DNA from 3 places in the Oceanobacillus sp. FSL W7-1293 genome. Region 2 is predicted to be linked to each of the others. Evidence: riboswitches for the same ligand, from Rfam matches in the RefSeq annotation. Region 2 holds a riboswitch; each other region holds the start of a gene.
What was found. Region 2 has a riboswitch for S-adenosylmethionine ahead of metK (methionine adenosyltransferase). Riboswitches for the same ligand answer to the same signal wherever they lie in the genome.
Positions count from the first base shown of each region.

Region 1: linked by a shared signal. The riboswitch ahead of MKY65_RS04295 (ATP-binding cassette domain-containing protein) and the one ahead of metK (methionine adenosyltransferase) in region 2 are both predicted to bind S-adenosylmethionine.
Region 3: linked by a shared signal. The riboswitch ahead of MKY65_RS11175 (carboxymuconolactone decarboxylase family protein) and the one ahead of metK (methionine adenosyltransferase) in region 2 are both predicted to bind S-adenosylmethionine.

Region 1 covers NZ_CP150212.1:867,851-873,367, forward strand. The annotation lists gene MKY65_RS04285 (alpha-hydroxy-acid oxidizing protein) at 1-270, opposite strand, end outside; gene MKY65_RS04290 (methionine ABC transporter permease) at 285-953, opposite strand; gene MKY65_RS04295 (ATP-binding cassette domain-containing protein) at 949-1,968, opposite strand; SAM riboswitch class I at 2,106-2,202, opposite strand; gene MKY65_RS04300 (pyridoxal phosphate-dependent aminotransferase) at 2,264-3,433, opposite strand; gene brnQ (branched-chain amino acid transport system II carrier protein) at 3,691-5,028, shown strand; gene MKY65_RS04310 (TetR/AcrR family transcriptional regulator) at 5,064-5,517, opposite strand, start outside.
Region 2 covers NZ_CP150212.1:3,472,903-3,478,419, forward strand. The annotation lists gene MKY65_RS16970 (gamma carbonic anhydrase family protein) at 1-134, shown strand, start outside; gene metK (methionine adenosyltransferase) at 495-1,694, opposite strand; SAM riboswitch class I at 1,863-1,968, opposite strand; gene pckA (phosphoenolpyruvate carboxykinase (ATP)) at 2,151-3,737, shown strand; gene MKY65_RS16985 (ABC transporter substrate-binding protein) at 3,935-4,921, shown strand; gene MKY65_RS16990 (ABC transporter ATP-binding protein) at 4,934-5,517, shown strand, end outside.
Region 3 covers NZ_CP150212.1:2,272,624-2,278,140, forward strand. The annotation lists gene MKY65_RS11155 (acetyl-CoA carboxylase biotin carboxylase subunit) at 1-532, shown strand, start outside; gene MKY65_RS11160 (acetyl-CoA carboxylase biotin carboxyl carrier protein subunit) at 534-743, shown strand; gene MKY65_RS11165 (enoyl-CoA hydratase) at 765-1,544, shown strand; gene MKY65_RS11170 (acyl-CoA carboxylase subunit beta) at 1,567-3,096, shown strand; SAM riboswitch class I at 3,435-3,546, shown strand; gene MKY65_RS11175 (carboxymuconolactone decarboxylase family protein) at 3,767-4,435, shown strand; gene MKY65_RS11180 (LLM class flavin-dependent oxidoreductase) at 4,659-5,517, shown strand, end outside.

The sequences.
Region 1 (5,517 bases), 2.2 Mb from region 2:
TGGGGAAGCATATTCTTTTCCTAAAATACGTATAGATGTGTCCACTTCCGAGACATTACGTAAAAATCTGGGAACAATTGAATATTTCTCAAAGGCTTCCCTGTTTTTTCTTAACGTTTCTTCCCCGCCGGCACCGGAGCGGATGTGGCCAAACACTTCTGCCGGCAGGGCATGCTTTGCTGCAGCTTCAAGCTGTACAGTTCCAATCGGAAAGGAATCCTGTATGGTTATATGCTCTAAGAAAGAGCCTTTTTTGGATGAGGTTGTCATATTTTTTCCCCCAATTAATCTTTTTTCAATCGTTCGGCGAGCCGGTTACCGAGAGACTGAAGACCTTGAACGATAATAACGAGCATAATAACGGTGACATACATGACATCTGTTTCATAACGCAGATGTCCAAACCGGTAAGCAAGGTCACCTAAGCCTCCTGCTCCGACTAAGCCGGCCATAGCGGTTGCCCCGATAAGGCTGATTGTTGCGATAGTTAATGCAAGAACAATAGCTGGTCTCGCTTCCCGCAGCATCACATTCCAAATAATTTGATGTGTTTTTACTCCCATCGCCCGGTATGCTTCAATAACACCTTGGTTGACCTCCAGCAGGGAGGATTCAATCAGTCTGGCAATATAAGGAGCTGCATTGACAACGAGCGGTACAATAACCCCTTTGACACCAATGGTCACACCTACGATCAATTTGGTAAAAGGAAGCATGAAGAATAAAAGAATAATAAACGGAATCGATCGGATAACGTTAATCAGTAAGTTTAAAAACTGATAAACAAATTTATTTTGTAATGGTTGTCCCGGTCGTGTCAAAACTAAGAGAATAGCTAAAATAACGCCGATAATAACAGCGAAAAACAAAGAGATTAAAACCATTTGAATGGTTTCTATTATGGCATCATAAAACTCTGAACCCCATTGATCAATAAATGCCTGCATGTCAATTTACCCCCAATTCTTCTACTTCTACGCCTTGTTCCTGCAAGAAGGAGAGAGAATGTTCCACTTGATGCTCACTGCCGATTAAATGAACGACAAGGTTACCAACAATGCCATTTTTTAATTCGATAATATTTGCCGTCAAGATATTCGGTTCTACATAAAACTGCTGTGTAACCTTAGATAACAATGGCTGTCCTGTATTTTCACCAAGGAAGGTCAAACGAATTACTTTGCCCTCTAAATTCAAATCATCAATCAAACGGTCCGATAATTTTCGTTGTGAAATGGTATTTAAGAATTTTTTGGTTGTCGGCTGTTTAGGTTTTGTAAATAATTCTATCGTCGACCCTTGTTCAATGAGGTTTCCGTTTTCAATAACGTAAACATAATCGCATATTTTTTGGATGACGTTCATTTCATGCGTAATCAATAGAATTGTGATTCCAAGCTCTGCATTAATTTTTAATAATAGTTCGAGAATGGAATTTGTTGTTTCTGGATCAAGTGCGCTGGTTGCTTCATCGCTCAGGAGAACCTGTGGTTCCTGGGACAGTGCTCTGGCAATAGCAACACGCTGTTTTTGACCGCCGGAAAGCTGAGAAGGATAAGCATCTTTTTTCTCGGCTAAATCGACAATATCTAAGTATTTCATGACTCTTTCCTTAACCTCTGCCTTCGGTACGCCGAGTAATTTTAATGGAATCGCAATATTCTCATAGACATTGGCAGTCCTTAATAAATTAAAATGCTGAAAAATCATGCCGACTTTCTGTCTTGTCTGCCGGAGCTTTTCTTTTGATAATTTGGTTAAGTCAATTCCATCAATCCAAACCTTGCCTTTCGAAGGGGATTCCAGTAAATTGGCACAGCGAATTAATGTACTTTTTCCTGCACCGCTGTAGCCGATTACGCCATGGATTTCTCCTTTGTTGACAGAAATCGTCACATTGTCCAGTGCAGTAACATCTTTTCCTTTTTTGGAGGGGAAAATTTTGGTGACATTCTCTAATTTAATCATCTGCTGTTTTTCCTGCCTTTCTATCATTTATGCTGAACTGGTAGTTATCAGCAGCTTTTCTTATCAAAATCTATACAATTTGTAAAAAGAGCCTCTCTAGATGAAAGAGAGGCTCGAAAATGTAATCTTATTTTCTGCTCTCATCTTTCAAGACGGATGTCTTGCTGGAATTAGCACCTTTTTAAAGGTTGCCGAGCTTCAACGGGCCAGTCCCTCAGCTGCTCTGGATAAGAGGTATAATCGTAATTGAATTGTATTCTTTAAAAGTATCTTATTTTACAAGTTTCGTCAATATTTATTTTTGAAACAGCTGCAGTTTCTCAATACGTCGAATAGCTTCACGAATACGCTCCTCTTCTACGAGTAATCCGACGCGTATATAACCTTCTCCATTCCTTCCGAAACCATTCCCGGCTGCAACGGCAACATCCGCCTCTTGTAATAAATAATCGGCAAATGCTTCACTTGTAAACGCCGCTGGTACAGGGAGCCAGGCAAAGAAAGAGCCTTTCGGTGCAGTGACTTCCCAGCCGATATGTCTGCATTCTTCTATGAGGACATCTCTGCGTTGTTCATAGCGTTCGACAAGCGAGGTGACACAGCTTTGATCACCTGATAATGCTTCCGCAGCTGCCTTTTGAATAGCTGGGAAAAGACTGACAAATAAATGGTCCTGCAGAATATTAATCGCTTCAATCATATCTTTGTTGCCGGCAGCAAAACCGACTCGCCAGCCAGCCATATTATAGGTTTTGGAAAGGGTGTACAGCTCAACGCCGACATCTTTCGCTCCTTTTGTTTGCAGGAAGCTTACTGGCTGATGGCCGTCGAAACCGATGGCTCCATAAGCGAAATCATGAACAACGCCGATATCATTTTCCTCCGCTAATGCAACGGTTTCTTCAAAAAATTCTTTCGTTGCAACTCCTCCGGTCGGATTGTTTGGATAGTTGAGATATAATAGCTTGGCAAGTTTCTTTTGTTCCGCCGTCAGGGCAGCATAATCTGGTAAAAAATTGTTTTCCTCTAATAATGGGAAGGTGTCATAAGTAACATCTGCTAATGGAACACTGGACAAATAATCTGGATATCCAGGGTCTGGCAAGAGCATTAATTCGCCTTCATCCATAACAGCTAAAGGGAGCTCTATCAGACCGATTTTACTGCCGAACAGAATAGCAATTTCTGAAGCAGGATCTAAATCGACATCATATTCTCTTTTATAAAATTGTGCTGCAGCCTTTTTTAATTCATCGGTACCGCGGAAAGGGGAATATTTATGGGCAACCGGATTTTCGGCGCTTTCCTGAAGGGCACGGATAATATGCGGCGGTGTCGGCTGATCCGGGTTGCCTTGTCCGAGATTTATAATATCTCTTCCTTCTTCTAGTGCTGTAGCGACTTTAGCGGCAAGGGATGCAAAAAATTGAGCAGGAAGCTTTTCTACACGACGGGATAACTTCATCATCTATCGACCTCTTTATACTAGTTTGTAAATTTTATAATTACATCTAATAGTATAAGTTTGCAGTGCGATTGTCTATAAAAAATATGAGAGAACAGCAAACCAAGGATGTATGGGAATTTTTTCTATAATCCCTATTCATCCCTTTTTCCGTTGCATTTCATATGTTAAAGTAGTAAGATAGAAATCGTGTCAAATTATGTTAAATAATTAGATAATTCCAAGAATTATTTGGTTTGGAGGTAGGAGGAATAAAAATGAATACCAAACTGCGTATAGGAAATTATTTAGCAATTGCATTTATGTTATTTGCTTTATTTTTTGGAGCGGGAAATCTGATTTTCCCTGCACAACTGGGACAGTTATCAGGGGATAATATTATCCCGGCTACGATTGGCTTTTTAATAACTGGAGTAGGGCTGCCTTTTCTCGGTATTATGGCAATGGGCTTCTCTGGAAAAAATAATTTACAGGAGCTTGCAAGTCGTGTTCACCCTGTTTATGGTCTTGCATTTACAGCCTTACTTTATTTAACGATTGGTCCATTCTTTGCAGCTCCAAGAACAGGAACGGTAGCTTATGAAGTTGGTATTGCACCATATGTAAGTGAAGGAGCACAATCAACGGTACTCTTGATTTTTACAGGGGTTTTTTTCTTAATTACTCTGCTTTTCTCGTTATTCCCATCAAAAATTGTCGATAATATTGGGAAATTTTTGGCGCCGGCGCTGGTGGTTTTACTGCTTGTTTTATTAGCCGTTGCATTTTTTAATCCGATGGGATCCATTCAGTCTCCAGAAGAAGGATATCAGTCTTCTGCCTTTTTCATTGGATTTTTGGAAGGTTATAACACGATGGATGCCTTGGCTGCATTAGTATTTGGGATTATTATTATTAATGTTATCAAAGGATTTGGGATTACGAATAACAATCAAATTCTTTCAGCAGTTACGAAAATCGGTTTAACATCAACAGCGTTACTTGCTATCATTTATGTCGGGATTTCCTATTTAGGAGCAACCAGTGTGTTAGAATTGGGTATATTTGAAAACGGGGGACCTGTATTAAGTGGAGCAGCAACGCATTATTTCGGTACATTTGGAGCTATTTTGCTGGCAGCTATTATTATATTGGCTTGTCTGACAACAGCAATTGGACTGATTACAGCGAATGCGGAATACTTTCATTCCATCATTCCTGCCATTGCTTATAAGCCATGGGTGTTTTTCTTTTCCATTTTAACGTTTGTCGTTGCTAACTTTGGACTGGAAAACATTATTTCTTTCTCTATTCCAGTGTTGATGTTCTTATATCCGCTGGCGATGGTGTTGGTTTTATTAACTTTTGTTTCACCATTTTTCAATCATTCACGTTTAGTGTACATTCCGACCATAGCGGTCACGTTCATTTTTAGTATCATAGACGGTCTTTTAGCGCTTTTTGATTCAATAGGATTGGAATTGCCTGGCTGGCTGGATTCACTTGATAAGATGCTTGTGGAGAATCTTCTGCTTTATGAAGAAGGCTTAGGCTGGCTCTTGCCGGCAGCAATTGTTGCAGTAGTAATGATTATTGTAGCGAAAGTGAAAAAATAAAATGAAATAAAACCTGACTGGCAGATTGAAAACGCTCAGTCAGGTTTTTTTTGTTCATTTTTTCCTGCAATACCGTAGAAAAACAATTTCATTAATTCTTCTGTTAAAGGGACGAGTTGTTCGATGGCATCTCCTTTTTGTAAATAATCGCTAAACATCTGAAGGTAGACGAAGATAGCCGTATCGCTGATAGCAGGATCAATAAAACCTTCATCCCTCCCCTGTTGAACGAGCTGCATCATTGCTGGAAGTGCCTTTTCCTGGTAGAGACGCTCGATAAAATTACCTGGTATTTTATATTGCTCCATCATATAATTGGAAAATTCCTCGTGTACATCATTTACGATTTGTGCTTCAGAGAAGATAAGCTGCTTCATCTTCTCTTCATACGATATCGGCTCTTCAATGAGTTTATGATATTTTTCCCACATTTGATTAGTATAGTAGACAAGCACTTCATGCAATAAGTTTTCCTTGCTCTCAAAATAA
Region 2 (5,517 bases):
CTATGGGCAGGCCGGCTAAAGTGGTCCGTGAATTAACCGATAAAGACTATCAAGAAATGGACCGCATCCGTAAATCCTATGTGGAAAAAGGACAATATTATTTAAAAGAAACAAACATGGGCGGAAAGGAATAAAACCAGTTTCCTTCCATTATAAAGAAAAACCAAGAACACCGCTTGGTCTTTAAAACATCAGTGTTCTCGCCGAAGAGATATCCGCTGCGACGGGCTTCGGTGGGGCGAGTAATCGCAGTCCCAGTGGGAAGACCCCGCAGGAAAAAGTGTTCTTCTTTTTTTACCCTCGGGGCATAAGTACGACTTTAGCTCTGTCTGCGCCTGATGGCTTGCCAATCGCTAAGTCTTCTTTATCGAGGAGGCTGAGCTCAAGCCCACGGAAAGCGGAGTGTATTTCTGGAGCGGCTATATTCAGCATTTTTTATATACTTTTATTCTTTAAAGAAAAACGTCAGGCATCTTCAGACACCTGACGTTTTTTTATTTTGCAGTCAACGCTTTTAATTCTTCTACTTTATCTGTTTTTTCCCATGGGAATGTAATATCTGTACGTCCGAAATGGCCGTAAGCAGCTGTGTTTTTAAAAATTGGTCTTCTTAAATCAAGCATGCGGATAATACCTGCCGGCCGCAAATCGAATAGCTCCCGGACTGCTTCCACTAATCTCTCTTCACTGACTTCCCCTGTACCGAATGTATTGATTGAGATAGAAACGGGCTGGGCAACGCCAATCGCATAAGCCAGCTGAACCTCACAAGAATCAGCAAGACCTGCAGCAACAATATTTTTAGCAACATAACGGGCCGCATACGCAGCAGAACGATCCACTTTCGTTGCATCCTTACCGCTAAAAGCGCCGCCCCCATGTCTGGCATAGCCTCCATAAGTGTCTACAATAATCTTTCTTCCGGTCAAGCCGACATCGCCTTGTGGACCGCCTAAAACAAAGCGCCCGGTCGGATTAATATAATACTTTGTTTTTTCATCCAGTAATTCACCGGGTACAACAGCTTCGACAACATGTTTAATAATATCCGCTTCGATTTGTTCATTCGTAATATCCGGATGATGCTGCGCAGAAATGACAACCGTATCTACACGCAGCGGCTGATTATCTTCACCGTACTCAACGGTTACCTGTGTTTTCCCGTCTGGACGCAGATAGCCGATAATCTCTTCCTTTCGAACATCTGCTAATCTTTTGGATAAACGGTGTGCTAAAGAAATTGGTAAAGGCATCAGCTCTTCAGTTTCATTACATGCATAACCAAACATTAATCCCTGATCACCGGCACCAATTGCCTCGATTTCTTCTTCACTTTCTTGTCCTTGTCTTGCTTCCAGCGCAACATCCACACCGCCGGCAATATCAGGAGACTGCTCATCAATAGCAGTCAATACAGCACATGTTTCTGAATCAAAACCATATTTTGCCCGTGTATAGCCAATTCCTTGTACTGTTTCACGTACAATTGCAGGAATATCTACATATGTACTTGTAGAAATCTCTCCGGCAACTAAAACAATTCCAGTTGTAACCGTAGTTTCACAAGCCACTCTGGCATTCGGATCCTTCGAGAGAATCTCATCCAGAATAGCGTCTGAAATTTGGTCAGACATCTTATCCGGATGCCCTTCAGTAACTGACTCAGAAGTAAATAAACGACGATTTGCAGCCATAAGGCTAACTCCCCTTCTCCAATAATGTTACGGAACTCTATTTCAATATAAATTTATCATTCCACCCAATGTGGTTTCATTTTTTAGAGGATATTTAAAAAGTCTCCTAAAAACAAAAAAACCTCTCCTTCAAAATATATGAGGAAAGGAAAACTTATTGGCCTTTCGCTCTTATTGTTCAAGGAATGATCCTTGCATCAGGTTAGCACCTTTCACTTAAAGTGAGGTTGCTGGGCTTCATCGGGACTGTCCCTCCACCATCTCCAAATAAGAGTATCCGTTCAATATTTAGATTAACGAAACAAGCCTCTCCTGTCAACCTTATTATCATCTGTGACAGAAAAAATAATTTTTCATAAATTAGTATGAACTATTATATTTAATGTGTTATACTAATAAACATATTTCAAGATAAAATCAATTCTAAACCATTAATAAGGAGTGAATAATTGCTTTATGAAAATATTGCGGAGAAGTATACTGGAGGAGCTCACTTTAACTAATATTTACAGCAACTATTCTGTTGGCCAGCTTATCGAAAAAATTATTCATCGTGATGAAGCAAAATTAACATCTACTGGTGCGGTCCGTGCCACCACTGGAAAATACACGGGACGTTCTCCAAAAGATAAATTTATTGTAAAAGATGCTTTATCAGCGGATAAGGTAGACTGGGGAAATGTTAATCAGCCTATTGAAGAGGAAGTCTTTAATAGGCTGATTGGCAAAGTGATTGCCTATTTAGATAACCAAGAAGAAATTTTTCATCTGCAAGCTTATGCGGGTGCGGATGAAAAATACAAACTGCCTATTCAGGTAATCAATGAATATGCCTGGCATAATTTATTCGCAAGACAATTATTTATTCCTGTTGAAAAAGAAATGGAGCAATTACATGAAGCTGATTTTACAGTAATCTCTGCTCCCGGTTTTAAAGCAGACCCGGAAGTTGACGGTACAAACTCCGAAGCCTTTGTTCTCATTTCCTTTGAACAGCGCATTGTGCTTATCGGCGGAACAGAATATGCGGGAGAGATAAAAAAATCTATCTTCTCTGTAGCTAATTTCCTCCTCCCCGAGCAAAATGTTCTGTCCATGCATTGCTCTTCTAACGTCGGAGAAGATGGCGATGTCGCTTTATTTTTCGGTTTATCCGGAACTGGAAAAACCACACTTTCAGCTGACGTTGACAGAAGGTTAATCGGTGATGATGAGCATGGCTGGAGTGACGAAGGTGTCTTTAATATTGAAGGCGGCTGCTATGCAAAATGCATTAATTTATCTGCAGAAAAAGAGCCGCAAATCTTTGATGCTATCCGCTACGGATCTGTTTTGGAAAATGTCGCCTTGGATGAAGATACACGCGTCCCGGATTATGATGATACTTTGTTAACAGAAAATACACGGGCGGCTTATCCATTAGAAAATATTGATAACAGCTTAGAGCCAAGTGTAGCCGGACATCCAAATACAATTATTTTCCTGACCGCAGATGCTTCCGGTACTTTACCGCCAATCAGTAAATTGACAAAAGAGCAGGCAATGTATCATTTCTTAAGCGGATACACGAGCAAGCTGGCTGGTACAGAACGTGGTGTAACTAAGCCTGTCGCTACATTCTCAGCATGCTTCGGATCTCCGTTTTTACCATTAAATCCATCTGTCTATGCAGAAATGCTCGGAGAAAAAATTGATAAATTTGATGCTAACGTGTTCCTGATTAATACCGGCTGGACCGGCGGCATGTACGGTGTAGGAACGAGAATGAAATTATCCTACACGCGTGCGATGGTGCACTCCGCTTTAATCGGCGAGTTAAATGACGCGGAAACAACAACAGATGAAATTTTCGGGTTGGCTATCCCAAAATTCATTCCAGGTGTTCCTGATGAAGTTCTTGTTCCTAAAAATGCTTGGGCAGATAAGGAAAGTTATGAACTGGAAGCTAAAAATTTAGCCGGAAAATTCCATATGAATTTCGAGAAATTCACGGAAGTCAGCGACACAATTCAACAGGCTGGTCCGCTGTATCGTCCAGTATAATCAAACAGCTTCTCCAAAATAGCATGTTCACGCAAAAAAAGGATAAACTCCAATTTGGGTTTATCCTTTTTTTGCTGCTCTTTTCTTTTCACCTCACAAAATCTCCAAATTCTAGGCGTTCACACAATCATCCCGCGAAACATATATTTATACAAGATGTTCAAGAACAGTTTTTTGAGAAAGGAAGGAAGAAGAAAATGAGAAAGCTCGCTTGTTTCATTCTATTGATTTGTTCTCTGCTTCTCATTAGTGCCTGTAATCAAAATAAAATGACCCAGATAGACCTTGCAGAAGTCACACGATCCATTTTTTATGCACCGCAATATGTTGCTTTAGAAAAAGGCTTTTTTGAAGAAGAAGGACTGGAGGTCGATTTGCAAACAACATGGGGCGGCGATACGACAATGACAGCACTGTTATCTGACAGCGCAGATATTGCGCTGGTCGGCTCAGAAACATCTATCTATGTCTATGCTCAGGATTCCAGGGATTACGCTGTGAACTTCGCCCAGCTGACTCAGACGGACGGAACATTTTTAGTAGCCAAGGACGCAGATGAAGAATTTAATTGGGAGGATTTACGCGACAGCCATTTTCTCGGTCAGCGTGTCGGCGGAATGCCTCAGATGGTTGGGGAGTATGTTTTGAAGCAGCATGATATCAACCCTCAAGAAGATTTAAATTTAGTTCAGAATATTGATTTTGCAAATATTCCAGGCGCTTTTGCCAGCGGGGATTATGAGTATGTGCAGTTATTTGAACCAACCGCAAGTATTTTTGAAGCAAATGGCCAGGGTGAGATTGTCGCCTCTTTCGGAGAAGAATCCGGGCAAGTGCCATATACTGTCTTCATGGCAAAGCAAAGCTTTTTAGAGGAAGAAGAGGAAACTGTCGAAGCATTTACCAGAGCAATCTATAAAGCACAGCAATGGGTGGAGGAGACAGATTCGTTAGAAATTGCAGAAGTGGTAGAGCCTTATTTTGAAGATACCGATGTAGAAATGCTCGCTAATGCCATCGACCGCTATAAACAGCAAGGCTCCTTTGCGACATCTCCGCTGCTGGAAGAGGATGCCTGGGAAAACCTAAAAGATATTATGGATGAAGCCGGGGAGCTCCCTGGAGATGCTCCATATGAAGATCTCGTCAACACAGAGTATGCAGAGCGGATCATCGGGGAATAAAGGAGGTCAACAATGTCTTATCTTACATTAGAGCGGGTATCTCATTATTACTTCTCCAAAAAACAATATACAGAAGCGCTGCACAATATCTCTTTTTCTGTGAAAAAGAATGAATTCATTTCATTGCTCGGACCAAGCGGCTGTGGTAAATCTACGCTGCTCTCTCTTATCTCTGGAATGCTGCAACCTGCTGAAGGCAATATTTTAGTAAACGGGAAGAATATAGACGGAAGCGATTTAGAAATCGGCTATATGCTCCAGCAGGATTATTTGTTTCCCTGGAAAAACATTATTGATAATGTGCTCATTGGACCCAGAATCAGAAAACGGAAGCCAGAGGATTTAAAGCAAAGAGCAATTGCCCTTTTGGAAGAAGTCGGACTAGAAGATGTCGCTGATAAATACCCTAATGAATTATCAGGGGGGATGCGGCAGCGGGCGGCATTAATCAGAACACTTATCACAGAGCCGGAAATTCTCTTACTGGATGAACCCTTTTCTGCTCTGGATTTTCAGACAAAGCTAAAACTGGAAGTATTGGTAGCTGATTTATTAAAAGCTTATCAAAAAACAGCCATTCTGGTAACACATGATAT
Region 3 (5,517 bases), 1.2 Mb from region 2:
ATTTTTAGTTGATGAATCGGAGCAATTTTATTTTCTGGAAATGAATACACGTATTCAGGTAGAACACCCCGTCACAGAAGAAATAACAGGGATTGATATTGTCAAAGAACAGATCCGTATTGCCAATCAGCAGGCACTATCTTTTACACAGGAAGAAATCACACGAAACGGCCATGCGATAGAAATAAGAGTTTACGCAGAAGACCCCATTCGATTCTTTCCGTCGCCTGGTAAAATCACAGCACTGGAACTGCCTGAAGGAGCAGGTGTCCGTAATGAATGTGCTGTCACCTCCGGAGATACGGTAACGCCTTTTTATGATCCGATGATTGCAAAACTGATCGTTTTCGGGGAAAATCGGGCAGAAGCGAGGAATAAGCTGGAAAAAGCGCTGGGTCGGTTCAAAATAGAAGGGATAAAAACCAATATACCGATGCTTCAGGAAATCATCACCTATGAGGCATTTAAAAAAGGAAATACACAAACAAACTTTTTAGATAAATATTATCAACCAACTACAGGAGGGAATTAAGATGGAAATCAAAGCATCGATGGCAGGAAACGTATGGAAAATTACAGTGCAGCAGGGAGAGGCTGTGGAAGAAGGGCAGGATGTCGTTATTCTCGAGTCAATGAAAATGGAAATTCCGATTGCTTCAGAGGGAAAAGGAATTTTGAAGGAATGGAAGGTCCAAGAAGGAGATTTTGTTAATGAAGGAGATACGATTGCAATCGTTGACTAAATCAGTTTGGAGTGAATGCCTATGCAACTTGTAAACGTTGAAACAGTAGATAATCATATCGCTGTTATCACATTAAATCGGCCGGAAGCTGCCAATGCGTTATCTTTTGCGTTATTAACAGATTTAGAGAATTGTATTCAAAAAATCCGTGCTGATGATACTATACGCTGTGTGATTATTACAGCCAGCGGAGAAAAAGCTTTCTGTGCCGGAGCAGATTTGAAAGAACGAAAGGCAATGAATGAGGAGGAAGTTGTTGCTGCTGTACAGAAAATTAGCAGACTTGCCGATTCCATAGAAAAAATAGAGGTCCCTGTAATTGCTGCTATTAATGGCGTCGCCTTTGGAGGCGGGCTGGAAATCGCTTTAGCCTGTGACCTGCGTATTGCAGCCAATCATGTAAAGCTGGGGTTGACGGAAACCTCTCTGGCGATTATACCCGGAGCCGGCGGGACACAGCGTTTGCCAAGATTAATCGGGGTCGGGCAAGCCAAAATGCTTATTTATACTGCCAAAACAATTTCAGCAGAGGATGCATTAGCTATTGGACTGATTGAGCGGTCAGTCGCTGCTTCTTTTTTACAAGACGAAGCAATCAGTATCGCCCGGAAAATAAGCCAAAATGGGCCGATTGCTATGAAGCAGGCTAAAAAAGCGATTAATCAGGGGATAGAACTTCCGATAGATGAAGCGGTTCAACTGGAACATGCATCTTATGTAAAACTTATACCGACAAAGGACAGAAAAGAAGGATTGCTTGCATTTCAAGAGAAAAGAAAGCCTGATTACCACGGAAGTTAAAGCCAGGAAGGAGTATGCTTATATGCCTGTAAATAAGGAACTAAAGAAGCGTATAGAAAAAATAAAAAAGGGAGGAAAACAAAAGTATCACGACAGCAATGCTGAAAAGGGCAAGCTTTTTGCTAGGGAAAGAATACAGCTTCTTTTTGACTCTCATGAGACAATTGAGGATGGTTTATTTGCCAATGCGATGGATGAAGATCTGCCGGCAGATGGCGTGATTACCGTGACAGGGAAAATAAATGGCCAGACAGTCTGTGCGATGGCAAATGATTCCACCGTGAAAGCCGGAAGCTGGGGACAGCGGACGGTAGAGAAGATTTTACGTATTCAAGAGACGGCAGAACGACTGGAAGTACCTATGATTTATCTGGTTGACTCTGCAGGTGCCCGCATTACCGATCAAATAGATATGTTCCCGGGCAGAAGAGGAGCGGGACGTATTTTCTACAATCAAATCAAGCTGTCAGGAAGAGTGCCGCAAGTCTGTTTATTGTTTGGTCCATCTGCTGCCGGCGGTGCCTATATCCCTGCCTTTTGTGATATCGTTGTCATGGTTGATGGGAATGCATCGATGTATTTAGGTTCCCCGCGAATGGCTGAAAAGGTCATTGGTGAAAAGGTTTCCTTAGAGGAAATGGGCGGAGCAAAAATGCACTGTACGACCTCAGGAGTGGGCGATGTTTTAGTGGATACCGAAGAAGAAGCGATTCAATTTGCACAGAAGTACTTAACGTATTTTCCTGCTAATTTTCGTGAGAAGCCAAAAAAAGCAGCATCTGTAGAACCAAAAAGCTTTGATAAGCCAATCAGCGAAATTATTCCAGATAATCAAAATGCTGCATTTGACATGTATGAACTGATTGACCGTACGATCGATGAAGGCAGTTTTTGTGAAATAAAAAAGCGGTTTGCTCCAGAACTAATTACTGGGCTGGCCCGCATCGACGGTCAAAGTATAGGAATCATCGCCAATCAGCCGCGTGTCAAGGGAGGCGTTCTTTTTACTGATTCAGCAGATAAAGCAGCAAAGTTTATCCAATTATGTGATGCGTTTGAAATTCCGCTGCTGTTCTTAACGGATGTACCAGGATTTATGATTGGAACAAGAGTGGAGAAACAGGGAATTATCCGCCATGGAGCCAAAATGCTATTTGCAATGAGTGAAGTAACGGTACCTAAAATTTCTGTTATTGTTCGAAAGGCTTATGGAGCTGGTCTATACGCGATGTCAGGACCTGCTTTCGACCCGGATTGCTGCTTAGCCTTTCCGAATGCACAAATTGCTGTTATGGGACCGGAAGCAGCAGTGAATGCAGTAGAAGCAAATAAAATCGCTCAGCTTCCTGAAGAAGAAAGAGAGGCATATATCGCAGAGAAGCAGGCCTCCTATAAAGAGAATATTGATATTTATCGCTTAGCTTCCGAAATGATTATTGATGATATTATTGATCCAGATCATCTTCGGAGCGAGCTGACAAGACGTTTTACCATTTATCAGAATAAGAAAAAGCAATTTACCGAGAGAAAACATGGGGTATATCCTGTGTAGGCGAATAAGAAAACGCTTAGACCAATAGGGGCTAGGCGTTTTTTATGAAGCGTATAAAAACATTTATTTAACCATAATAATATTATGTAAACTATAATTTGTGTTTCGAACTGATTTCAAAAAAACTTGCTCAGATTGACCAATACCAAAATCTATGGTTGGAAAATATAATTAAAAGTGTTAAAACGACTAATGGCCGCTTACAGTAAAATTATTTTTACTCGCATCATCGATAGGTTTTGGTAAGGAACCACTTAATTTAATTAAAATTTCCGCTTGACACATTTTTTAGAATTCGATAGTATATGAAGAAATCTTAAAAAACTAAATAATGTAATTCCTTATCAAGAGCCGGGGGAGGAACTGGTCCTGTAATCCCGCAGCAACCATTACTTAAAACACAGTAAAATGGTGCTAATTCCAGCAAGCTTTTCACTTGGGAGATGAGGCAGTGTATAAAAAAACCTCTTCTCATTGGAAAGGGTTTTTTTCATTTTAAACAATGATAGGGAGGGAATAATTTCAATGGTATAAGTATGACTAAAACCGAGTAATTAGATAGGTAAAGTTTAATTATTGCTGGAGTTGTACGAAAATAAGCGAAATGAGCTTACAGTTTTTATGATTTTATGACAAACAAAAAACAAAAATTTTAAATGTATGAGGAGAGATTTCATTGACTAAAACAGATAGTTTATATCAAAAATCTTATTTTAACCGGATAACAGAATTAAAAGAATATGCGCCTGAAGCATTTCGAACTTTTTTTGCTTTTAACGACAAGGCATTGGCTGAGGGAAATTTATCAGTTAAATTAAAGGAATTAATTGCGGTAGCCGTAGCACACATTACTGGATGCCCGTACTGCATTGATTTACACGTGGGGAATGCTAAAAAGAATAATGCTGATAAAGAGGAAGTAACAGAGGCCATTTTTGTTGCAACAGCTCTAAAGGCTGGTTTAGCAGTTGCTCATGGTGTGAATGCGCTAAATGCGTTTGATGAAGAGGAAAAAGACGAGCTGTACAAAGCATCCTATTTTAATAGATTAACAGAATTTGGTGACATTGATGCGGGTACATTCAAGGCATTTGCTGCTTTTGATCATAAATCCATTAAAGCAGGAAAATTGTCCGAAAAGGAAAAAGAACTTATCGCGGTGGCATCAGCACACACTACAGGCTGCCCTTATTGCATTGACCTGCATACGAAAAATGCCAAAAAAACAGGGTCCAGTCTAGAGGAAATATCAGAAGCTATTTTTGTAGCAGCTGCTTTAAAAGCTGGCTCAGCAGTGGCACATAGTGTAAATGCCTTAAATGCTTTCGATGAATCATAAGTAAGCAGCAATCAAAAGAGGGTAGGGTCAACACCAAAATCAATGGTTGTCTAAATCAAATAAAGAGAAACTTTAATCAGTAGCGGTCGCGTTAACCTGACAACATTGGTAATCGCAGTCTCAGTCCCAGCCAGTTACACTACGATAAAATCTAGCTTACAATCATAGATTTTGGTGAAGCGGTCAAGATGAAAATTTATGAGAAAAGGAGTTTATCGAAACGATGACTAAACAAATTCACCTGAATGGATTTATTCAAAATTCACCTTCCCCTCACTCGACAGGATTATGGAAGCATGAAAAGGACGAGGGGACAAAACATAATGACCTGTCATATTGGACAGAAACAGCAAAAATCCTGGAACGCGGAAAATTTGATGCCATGTTTATTGCCGATGTGCTTGGAACCTACAGTGTATATGGAAATAGTCATGAAGCAGCTGTCCGGCATGCTGTGCAGCTTCCGGCTCATGACCCGTTGATTCCGATTTCTGCGATGGCTGCTGTAACTGAAAATCTCGGCTTTGCGCCAACTATTTCTGCTACATATGCACAACCATACGCGCTGGCAAGGCAGCTATCAACATTAGATCATTTAACGAATGGAAGGGTTGCCTGGAATGTGGTGACTTCTTATTTAGAAAGTGAGGCAGTCAATCTGGGTCTTTCCAGCCGTCTTCCTAAAGAACAGCGTTATGACCGAGCAGATGAATTTCTTGAAGTTGTCTATAAGCTTTGGGAGCACAGCTGGGAAGACGATGCTGTTGTTTATGATGGTGCGAATGATACATTTGCACATCCGGACAAAGTTCGATTGATCGATCATGAAGGTGAATTTTTCAAAGTTCCTGGTCCACATTTGGTTGAACCTTCTCCGCAGCGTACTCCTGTTTTATTCCAGGCGGGAGCTTCACCAAAAGGAAGAGATTTTGCAGCCAAACATGCAGAGGCGGTTTTCACCAAAAATCATTCGCTGGATGCATTAAAGGCCTATGTTGCAGATATTCGGAAACGAACACAGGAACAGGGAAGAGACCAGCGGGATATATTTGTTTTTCCAATGATTTTGCCAATCATTGGAG